DNA from 3 places in the Shewanella sp. 10N.286.51.B2 genome. Region 1 is predicted to be linked to each of the others. Evidence: predicted binding sites of a transcription regulator. Region 1 holds the regulator's gene; each other region holds the start of a gene.
The links. The regulator LexA, encoded in region 1, represses DNA repair genes until DNA is damaged. The targets are predictions, from matches to a motif close to TACTGTATNNNNATACAGTA.
Positions count from the first base shown of each region.

Region 1 (3,290 bases):
CCCATGTAGATTTGTTCGCCTTGGGCCATTAACTCGTCATAGCTAAGGGTTTGGCTCAGTGAGGCTTGTGCAGCGGCTTTAGCATCAGCAGCAAATTGCTTTTGGTCGATTAGCCATTGGTCAAAGTCTGCTTCTGAGACGGCTTCAACAACAATAGGCATAAAGCCATGATCTTTACCGCATAGTTCGGCACATTGGCCTCGATAAGTACCTATTTTATCGATTTTAGTCCAAGCTTCATTGATGAAACCAGGATTTGCATCTTTTTTAACGGCAAATGCTGGTACCCACCAAGAGTGGATAACGTCATCCGAGGTCATTAAAAAACGTACTTTACGATTTATTGGTAAAACCAGCGGCTTATCGACCTCTAAAAGATAGGTGTCGGTTTTATCTGCGGTGCCAGTAATTTGGTCTGCTGGGGTAGATAATAAACTGAAAAACTCGACATCTTCATTGAAATAGCTGTAATGCCATTTCCATTGAGAGCCCGTCACTTTGACTGTCAGTTCAGCATCGCTGGGATCTTCCATAGCAATCAGCGTTTTTGTTGCTGGGATTGCCATGCCAATTAGGATTAGAAATGGCAATACTGTCCAAGCTATTTCAACCTTGGTACTGTCATGAAAGTCGGCTGCAACTGCACCCTTAGATTTTCTGTGATAGATCATGGAATAAATCATGATCCCAAAGACCACGACACCAATGGCGCAACAGATATACAAAATAATCATATGCAGGTCGTAAACCTGGCCACTGATCTCTGTTACACCTTGAGTCATGTTTAAGGGCATCTCTGCCGCTGTGAGTGGGGTTGCAAGCAACGCCACCATTAATCCGTACAACAATCGCTTCACAAGACTACTCCTCTGCTAATTGCGAATTGCAATTACAAAGAAAAGCCACACAGTAATACTCTGCTCTATGCAAACTTTTCATACCCGAAAAAGTTTGATCATTTCAAAGTACACGGTGGCTTTGAGCTTGAAAACTCAATTATGTTATTACGTTACGGTGCCACACTTGTACCTAATACTGAACTTATCAATTATATTTGACGCTTTACATTCAAGGCTTTCTATACCGCACGGTACCAGCTCAATCTTTTAATAGCGTTTGTATCTTTTTGACATTTATTCTCGGCAGTACGATAAATTGTTACTACCTTGTTAACTACATTACTTGGAGATTAAATATTGATCAAGATCACTTTATCATCTAATTTGCTGAAAAAAGTGCAAAAAAAAGCCCCTCAGCGTAGTGAAGGGCTTTTTTAGTCATATTTTACTAGTGAAACGAGGTAAGGTTTACCCGAGTCTGTACTGCTAAAGTTTGCGTTAATGGGTCGCCTTCAGGTAAGTGAGTATTTACATCTTCAATGATAAGCCCTTGGGCTAAGGCATTTTTGGCAACCAATTGAATGCGGCGATTGTCGCGGGCATCTAATGGTGGTGTCCAAGTAATTACTGCACTTGAAGTACCGTTAGTGAGCGCTTTTTCCATCGCCCACAGGGTTTCGACTTCATCTTTGGTGTGAACTAACAATACTCTGTCCATACGAACATTGGCATTAGCAAGAATTTGCTTATAACCGATATGCGGCGGATTAATCAGTACAATCCAAAGGCCTTGCTGACTTAAAATGGCTAACTGACTGCATAATTGAGTCAATTCAGTTAAGCCTTGGTTTTGGGTGCGCTTGGTTTCAATCCCTTGTTTAGTGGGTAAGGGATCAGATGCCATATCTACCCATAATCCAGGGTGACGCGGTGCATTGCCTATTAATGTGTTCATAACCAACCTCCATTACGAATAACGCCAACAGCAAGCCCTTCAATCGTTAGGTTTTGGCAACTTAAATCAACTTTAATCGGCTCATATTCTGCATTTTCAGCATGTAAATAAATAATATTGCCTTTCTTTTCAAATCTTTTCACGGTTACATCGTCTTCAAGACGTGCCACTACAACTTGACCATTGGTGGCAGTTTGCATTTTATGCACTGCTAATAAGTCGCCCTCTAAAATACCAATGTCTTTCATACTGTCGCCTCGAACGCGTAGTAAGAAATTAGCATTGGGCTTAAACATTTCTGGGTCAACTTGGAAATACTGTTCAACATGCTCTTGAGCAAGGATAGGTTCACCTGCAGCAACTTGGCCGATAAGTGGTAAGCCTGCTTCAACTTCCTCCTCCACCTGCACCATGCGGATCCCGCGAGAGGTACCAGGAATAATTTCAATACAGCCTTTTTTTGCCAGTGCTTTTAAGTGTTCTTCAGCGGCATTGGCGCTTTTGAAGCCTAATCGAGTTGCAATTTCTGCACGAGTTGGCGGCATACCTGTTTCGGCGATATTACATTTAATTAGCTCTAATATTTCAGCTTGGCGTGGCGTTAAAGGTCTCATATTGATTCCTGTTTTTTTATACAGTGACTGTCATTATATACAGTATCGGTGGTCGCGCAAGTATTAACCAAATTAATTTAACTATTATCATCTAATTCTTGTTGGCTATATATGGGGGCACGGTTAAGTATCTGTAATTTAATTATTTAGTTAATGAAGGTAAGTCAGCTTTTTAAACCGATGAAATTGGCTATTTCTCACATCGTTTGTTTAAACAGTATATTTATACAGTAGTGTTGATTGAAAATAGGTTGGTTGTTATTCGGATATGGCTATTTTTTACTGAACAAATATTCTCTGTATAGACCCTTGTTAGTGAAACTGAACCATTATCTGGTATTCTATGGCCAATTAATTGATGTTGAATATGCGAACACTCATGTTAAAACCTGACTCAATCATAGCAAAATCATTACGTTGGATTCAAAAACTGATGGTGCACACGGTTGTTGTGCCTGAAGATCCCTTTGCCGATCTGAACTTAGACCCAGATAAACCAGTGGTCTATGTGATGAAGACAGAATCACTCAGTGATATTGCGGCATTAAATGAAGTGACCGCCAAATATGGCTTACCGAGCCCTTATGAGCGACTAGACGTTGATGGCTTAAATACCCCTAGAATTGTGTGTATTGAAGGTCGTAAGCCTCTATTTGGCAAGCGTTTAAGTGGCGAAAAATTTGTTGATAACTTCACCAGCTTATTAGCCTTACATAAAAAAAATGATCAACTTGATATTCAATTGGTGCCAGTGAGTCTGTATTGGGGACGTATCCCTGGTAAAGAAGATGACACCATGACCGCAGCCGTATTTGAGCGTGAAAACCCGACCTGGTTACGTAAATGGTTGATGATTTTGTTCTTAGGTCGCCATAGCTTTAT
Region 1 is NZ_JBFRKH010000002.1:13,119-16,408, reverse strand. It holds gene coxB (cytochrome c oxidase subunit II) at 1-857, opposite strand, end outside; gene AB4140_RS00585 (cell division inhibitor SulA) at 1,288-1,794, opposite strand; gene lexA (transcriptional repressor LexA) at 1,791-2,408, opposite strand; gene plsB (glycerol-3-phosphate 1-O-acyltransferase PlsB) at 2,788-3,290, shown strand, end outside.

Region 2 (3,290 bases), on a different contig from region 1:
TTTCAAATTCAAGTTCCAAATAACTTTTTAACTGAAACTTGGTAGCACAAAAATCGGCCCATTTTTGGGTAATTTCCTGTGCCAGCATATGACCTAACTGACTAATATCGTCTATTTGATGCTTTTCTCCTAACCACACAAAGGTAGAGTCGGTATCACCATAAATCACCTTATAACCCAACTCTTCAATCCAAGCTTTGGTTTGCTTCATGATTTGATGGCCACGCATGGTAATCGAGCTTGCAAGCTTGGCATCATGGAACACACAGCCTCTAGAGCCCAATACGCCATATAAAGAGTTCATGATTATTTTAATGGCTTGGGACAGAGGTTGGTTGTTAAGTTGTTTGGCTTGCTCACGCTGCTGCGCGAGTGTTGCGATTAGCTCTGGCAATATGGGGTTGTCTCTGCTAAATCTTGCATTGAGAAAACCCGGCACAGTCACTTCGTCAGGCTGCTGTTCGCCCACCACCAAGCCTTTGGGATCAATCAAAAACGTTCTAATAATTGATGGATAAAGGCTTTTAAAGTCCAACACTAAAACATCTTTGTAAAAACCCGGGATAGAATCCATCACATAGCCACCAGGAGATTCAAGTCCATCACTAACTGGGTGAGCAGGGGCAACAAAACCGCTTCGATGTAAGTGCGGTAGGTATAAATTATTAAAAGCAGCAACAGATGCGCCAACGCGGCCAAATTCTAAGCCGGTTAGTTTGGCCCGTTCAATGGCAAAAGCCAGCAACTGGGTTTTATCAAAAATATCCCATACTAGGCGGCAATCGGTAATATTATAAAACGCCAATGCGACTTTATCATGGGCAAACAAATGACAGATTTCTTGGCTGCGATTATCAACATGGTCAATAGCCTTGCCTTCATTTAGTAATTGTTGCGATACGTGCTCTAATGAATAGCGTTCAAAATGATAGAATGCCGCTTTAATCCAATCGATGCCATCTAGCACCACTCGCCCCGGTAAAGATAAGGTTTCAGGGCGATGCTTATCTTCAACCTTCCAGCTTAATACCGTCGCCCCACGACCAATGGTTAACGGTATCGAATGTAACTGACAACGTTTATACAATAGTGACAAATCAAAAGTGACGACCGCCCAGCCAATAATGACATCAGGATCATATTCGGCAAACCAAACAATTAATCGCTTAATAAGCTCAACTTCGGTAACCACCCACTGAATATAGTGCTCTGACTCTTGAGGCTGTCCCACCATAATGACTAATTGATAATCTTGCCCATATAAGCCAACTGAATATAACTCGCCGCTAGGGCTACATTCGAAATCCAACGAAATCATAGAAAGCGAGATGTCATTATCGCTTTTTCTTGCTTTTACAGCTTGGTACACCGGCAATTGACTTAAGCTGGTATTCTGACTGTTACATAAATCAGCCTCTAAACTAGATTGCCCGATAAACTCAACATCAAAGGCAATAAAGCGTTCTATCAAATATCGCTGCTCTGCCCTAATATCTGCCTCATAAATCTCAATCCCCATATCATTGGCAATCCGCAATAACTGCCTTTGTACACTGGCTGACTTTAAATAAATACAGGCGATAGCTTGGTGATTAAAGTTTTTAAGCGCGATAGTTTCGATTCTGCAACCTTGATGAATATGTCCTGCGAGTTTTGGTATATCTATTTGACGGCAAAAACACACTACTTCAGCCCCGTCCACTTCTATCAGCACAGGGCCAGATCTCGTTTTTAAATAATATTGCAATATAAGTCGACCATCACGAAAAGCTGAATGCCGCGTCAACACTCGCCCTTTGATAGAAGTCACCTTATTTACGCTTACTGTCATAGTTTTTGGCTCGATTAAATATTTCGTGCAGTTCAATTCACTGTTATTATGTACAGCATATAACAGCGAACACATAAACAGTAAGCAAAGAATGCGAATAGGTCACTCATGTTAACGGATAAAGTCAAAAGTCAGATCCGCACTATCTATAAAGATATCGCGGCGGCAATGCCAAATTTTCGCTCTCGCCGTGAGCAAAACTATATGGTGGCTGAAATATCTAAAACACTGGCCGGTGAATATGACAAACACCGTCGCATTATGGTTTGTGAAGCCGGCACCGGTATTGGTAAATCCTTATCCTATATTCTTGGCACGATTCCGTTAGCCATTGCCAGCAAGAAAAAAGTCTGTATAGCAACGGCAACCGTAGCATTACAAGAGCAATTACTGCATAAAGATTTACCCTTCTTTTTGCAACAGTCTGGGGTAGACTTTAAATTTGGTTTAGTCAAAGGCCGTCAGCGCTATGTTTGCTTAGCAAAGCTTGAAGCCATGATTGGCCCCGAAGACACCTCACAAATGGCGATGTGGCAGACAAAGCCTGATCAAAGCCAGATTGACCAACTCAAAAAAATCCATAAAGATTACCAAGATAAAAAGTGGAACGGTGAAATCGACACTTTAGAGCAACCTGTTCCTGACTTTTTATGGCAGCAAATATGCTGTGATAAACACAGCTGCCATCGTCAGTTATCCAATCATCATAACTGCCCTTTTCATAAAGCCCGTGAAGATGTCGAAACCTGGGACGTACTCATTGTTAACCACAGTTTGTTATTTGCCGACTTAGAACTGGGCGGCGGCGTTATTTTACCAGAGCCTGAAGAGATGTTTTATGTCATCGATGAGGCGCATCATCTGCCAACAGTTGCCAGAGATTTCTCCAGCGCCCAAGCAAGTCTTCGCGGCACAGCTGATTGGCTAGAAAAGGCAGGTAAAACCTGCTCTAAATTACAAAACCAATTAAAAACCACTCATATTATTGCACCAGTGCAAGCGATGCTAGATCACATTAATGAGCTGGTTAGCCAGCTTAATCAAGTGGCACATTTTTGTGATACCCAGCCGCAGCTCTTTGCCAACCCAGAAACCCGTTTAAGATTTGAAAATGGCAAATTACCAGAGTCATTACTCATACAGGCCGAAAACTTAGCTTCAGCATCGAATTCTGCATTAAAGCAATTTAATAAAATTCAAACCGTTTTAAGTGAAGCGATAAAAGATGGTGAGTTACCTAAACATCAATCAGAAACAGTGCTTTCAGAAGCAGGCTTTATTTCCCAGCGTTTAGAAAACTTGCATAAATTATGGAAAATGCTCGCTAAAGAAGACTCAAAAAAAGGTGCGCCCATGGCGCGCTGGGCTGAACTGATCACAGGTAAACAACAGGATTATTTATTTTGTGCTTCTCCTATTGAAGTGGGTTTCATGCTCGAATCTATGCTGTGGCAAAAAG
Region 2 is NZ_JBFRKH010000029.1:69,540-72,829, forward strand. It holds gene AB4140_RS08335 (DNA polymerase II) at 1-1,831, opposite strand, end outside; gene dinG (ATP-dependent DNA helicase DinG) at 1,940-3,290, shown strand, end outside.
Region 2: AB4140_RS08335 (DNA polymerase II) is a predicted target of LexA. The motif match lies at 1,870-1,889, and genes of this name have one in related genera.

Region 3 (3,290 bases), on a different contig from region 1:
AATGGTTCAGAGCGATAATCCATAATAATTTTGACATTAACGCCAGACAATTCATTGTCGATACTGATATCTGTCACCTTACCAACGGTCAAACCTTGGTATTTGACTAAGGTTTTACCGATATCGATACCAACGGCATTAGGGAAGTGCACAATAATCTCGATACCTGATTCTTTGATGCTTTTTACACCAAGCCAAGCGCCAAGGGCCAAGGCAACAATCGGTAATAACCAAATCGGCGAGAATAATTTCTTTTTAACAACTTTTGGTGATTCAATTTGTGTCATTGTTTTTTTCCAAGCGATCCCAAAGTAAACGAGTATCTAATACCTTTGCTGCTAACTGAGTCAGTAAAATGACTAACGCAAATGCGGTTGCTGCAGGTGCGGGTTTAGCATCAAGTAATTGCCCCATATTAACGACGGCGACAGTTAACGCAATAACAAATAAATCCAGCATCGACCATCTGCCAATCCATTCAATAATATGAAAGCCTATCATGAGTTTCTTTTTAGAAACTGGCAGATTAAAGCTAATAGCGATTAAGTAAATCGCTAAGCCTATAATTTTTAGCCAAGGCACCAATATACTGGCAGTAAAGACAATAATGGCAATAGGGATCATGTCAGAGTGAACCAAATGCACAATACCAGTAAATATGGTGTCATAGGTGACTTTGCCCTGATTGGTGAGCACAGTGATTGGGTAGATATTAGCTGGGATCAGCAAAATGGCTGCGGTAATCAATAACGCCCAACTTTGCTGTAAACTGGCATGATTACGTGTTTGGATTTTAGAATCACAGCGACTACAACGGTCACGACTGATGTTATTGATTTTTCGACAAACAGTGCATAAACAAAAACCGATTTGTATTCCTTGCCGCGCAGGAGTGTTAGCGCTCATAAGCCATTCCCCACATATGTTCTAAATTATATTCCCGTTGTAAAAATAAGATAACTAAAAACAGCATACAAAAACAGAAGGTGCCCATGCCTAAATAAATATCTGAGAAGTCAGACAAGTTAAACGCAGCTACTAAAAATGAAATGACGTAAATTTCAAGCATAGTAAGTTGCGATAAGGTCGCATGGTTTTTAAGCAGTGCGCGATATGTCTTTTGCCAAAAACAGGAGTGCAATTTAAGTTTAACTATGGTGACTTGTAATAAAATCGATAAAATTAATAATCCCGGGGCAATGACCGCTGCCGCCATCACAGCGATGCCAACTATCCAATAACCTTGCAGCCACACCGTCACAGCCGTTTCAAAAACTGTTGTTGTTCGCACACTGCCTAAAAAGTTGATTTCTATGATGGGTAAAAAGTTAGCCGGAATATAAAATAATAATGCCGCGATACACAAGGCAAGCATGCCATTGATTGAGCAGTAAGGAACGTCATAAAGTGCAGTATGACAGCGAGGGCATAACGCGCGAACATTAGACGGTAAGGCGCGCTTTTGAACGGCTAAGTCACAGGAGCGGCATAATATAATGGTGTTCGGGTCAAGACTTTTCGGCATAGATAAAGGAAAACCGTCCATGTAGTGAAATATTAATGAGCAATAAAATAATAAAAAACGCTTTGTTTTGATTAAAAACACAGTGGAAATATTATTTATCAAGTTACAATAAAACCTAATAATACCAGAATAATCAGAATACTTGCATCAGAAGTTAGTTCTATGACACTCTATGCACTGTATATAAAAACAGTAAGAGGTTAATCATGGCTGTAATAACAAAGTTTGTCGTGGTAAGAGAAGGGGTTGAGAAGATGACGTTTACATCTAAGAAAGAAGCTGACGCCTACGACAAAATGCTCGACATTGCGGATAACTTAGTGCCTTTTATTTCTGGCGCTGAGCTGGAAATAGAGGAAAATAGTGTCGAAAAACTTGCTTTTTATCTTGCATCTAACAAGGATGAACTTGCAAATTTATTAAAAGGGATCGTAAAGCCTAAAGCGGCTACACCCAAAACAGCAAACAAAAAAGCCACTAAAAAAGCGGCTGCAGAATAATAAAAACCTCACTTAGGATGGAAAATGAAAGCTGAGTTTTATGACACATTAAACCGCCAAGTACTGGCATTAATGACCGGTGAAGACGACCTTATTGCAGGAATGGCAAACTTTTCAGCGTTATTAAATGACAACTTAGATGATATAAATTGGGTTGGCTTCTATATTAAGCGTGAAGAACAACTCGTTCTTGGTCCGTTTCAAGGAAAAGTTGCTTGTACACGTATTGTGATCGGTAAAGGTGTATGCGGCACAGCAGCGGCAAATGATGAAACACAATTAGTGGCAGATGTGCATCAATTTGCAGGACATATTGCCTGTGATGCTGCCAGTAATTCTGAAATTGTAGTCCCTGTTCGCCAAGGCAATGACGTAGTTGCGGTATTAGATATTGATAGCCCATCATTGAATCGTTTTGATACAGACGATAGAAAAGGCTTAGAAATGCTAGTAAAAAGCTTTGAATCTTGCCTATTTGCTTAATTAGCGACCAAATATAGCAAATTGCGGGTCGCAATCGCTGCCATGAGCTTTATAATACCGAACAGCGCGCATTGCTATGGATAAAATTTATTTACTGTAAAATTACAGCTAAGTGAGTTAATTTGTTAAAGCATGTTTCAATTGCTTTAGCAATCGAATAAGAAGTGCTAATTTGAACGTTAAGCAAGATCTGTTTAACGAAAGATAAACGACTGTACTCGCAAAGAAAGCTGAGACTCAGTCCCTTTTATAACGTGGAAGTAAAAATGGAATCAACAGACAAGTTGACCGACACCAACGCAGTTTTAGCGTATTTATATGAAACATTTCCTTTATGCTTTATTGCAGAAGGTGAAACTAAGCCATTAAAAATTGGGTTGTTTCAAGATTTAGCTGCTAGGTTGGCTGATGATTCTAAAGTAAGTAAAACACAATTACGTGTAGCACTTAGACGTTATACAAGCAGCTGGCGCTACTTGAAAGGCGTTAAAGCGGGTGTTCAACGTATCGATCTTGACGGTCAAGATTGTGGCGAATTGGAGCAAGAACATATTGACCACGCTCAACAAACGTTGAAAGAAGGTCAAGAAAAAGCCAAAGCTAAGCGTCAAGCTGTAGCGGCTAAAGCGGCCCCTAAAAAGCCAGCAAGAAAACCTGCAGCTAAAGCGCCGGTTAAAAAAGACCGTCCAGCTAAGCCTGCAAAACCTGCAGCGCCTAAAATTAATTATGTTGCTGCTAAATTTGACGAGCTTAAGCAAAAACAACGTGTTAGTGTCAAGTTA
Region 3 is NZ_JBFRKH010000023.1:18,766-22,055, reverse strand. It holds gene AB4140_RS06695 (MlaD family protein) at 1-287, opposite strand, end outside; gene AB4140_RS06690 (paraquat-inducible protein A) at 274-906, opposite strand; gene AB4140_RS06685 (paraquat-inducible protein A) at 896-1,525, opposite strand; gene AB4140_RS06680 (YebG family protein) at 1,732-2,025, shown strand; gene AB4140_RS06675 (GAF domain-containing protein) at 2,050-2,508, shown strand; gene proQ (RNA chaperone ProQ) at 2,775-3,290, shown strand, end outside.
Region 3: AB4140_RS06680 (YebG family protein) is a predicted target of LexA. The motif match lies at 1,701-1,720, and genes of this name have one in related genera.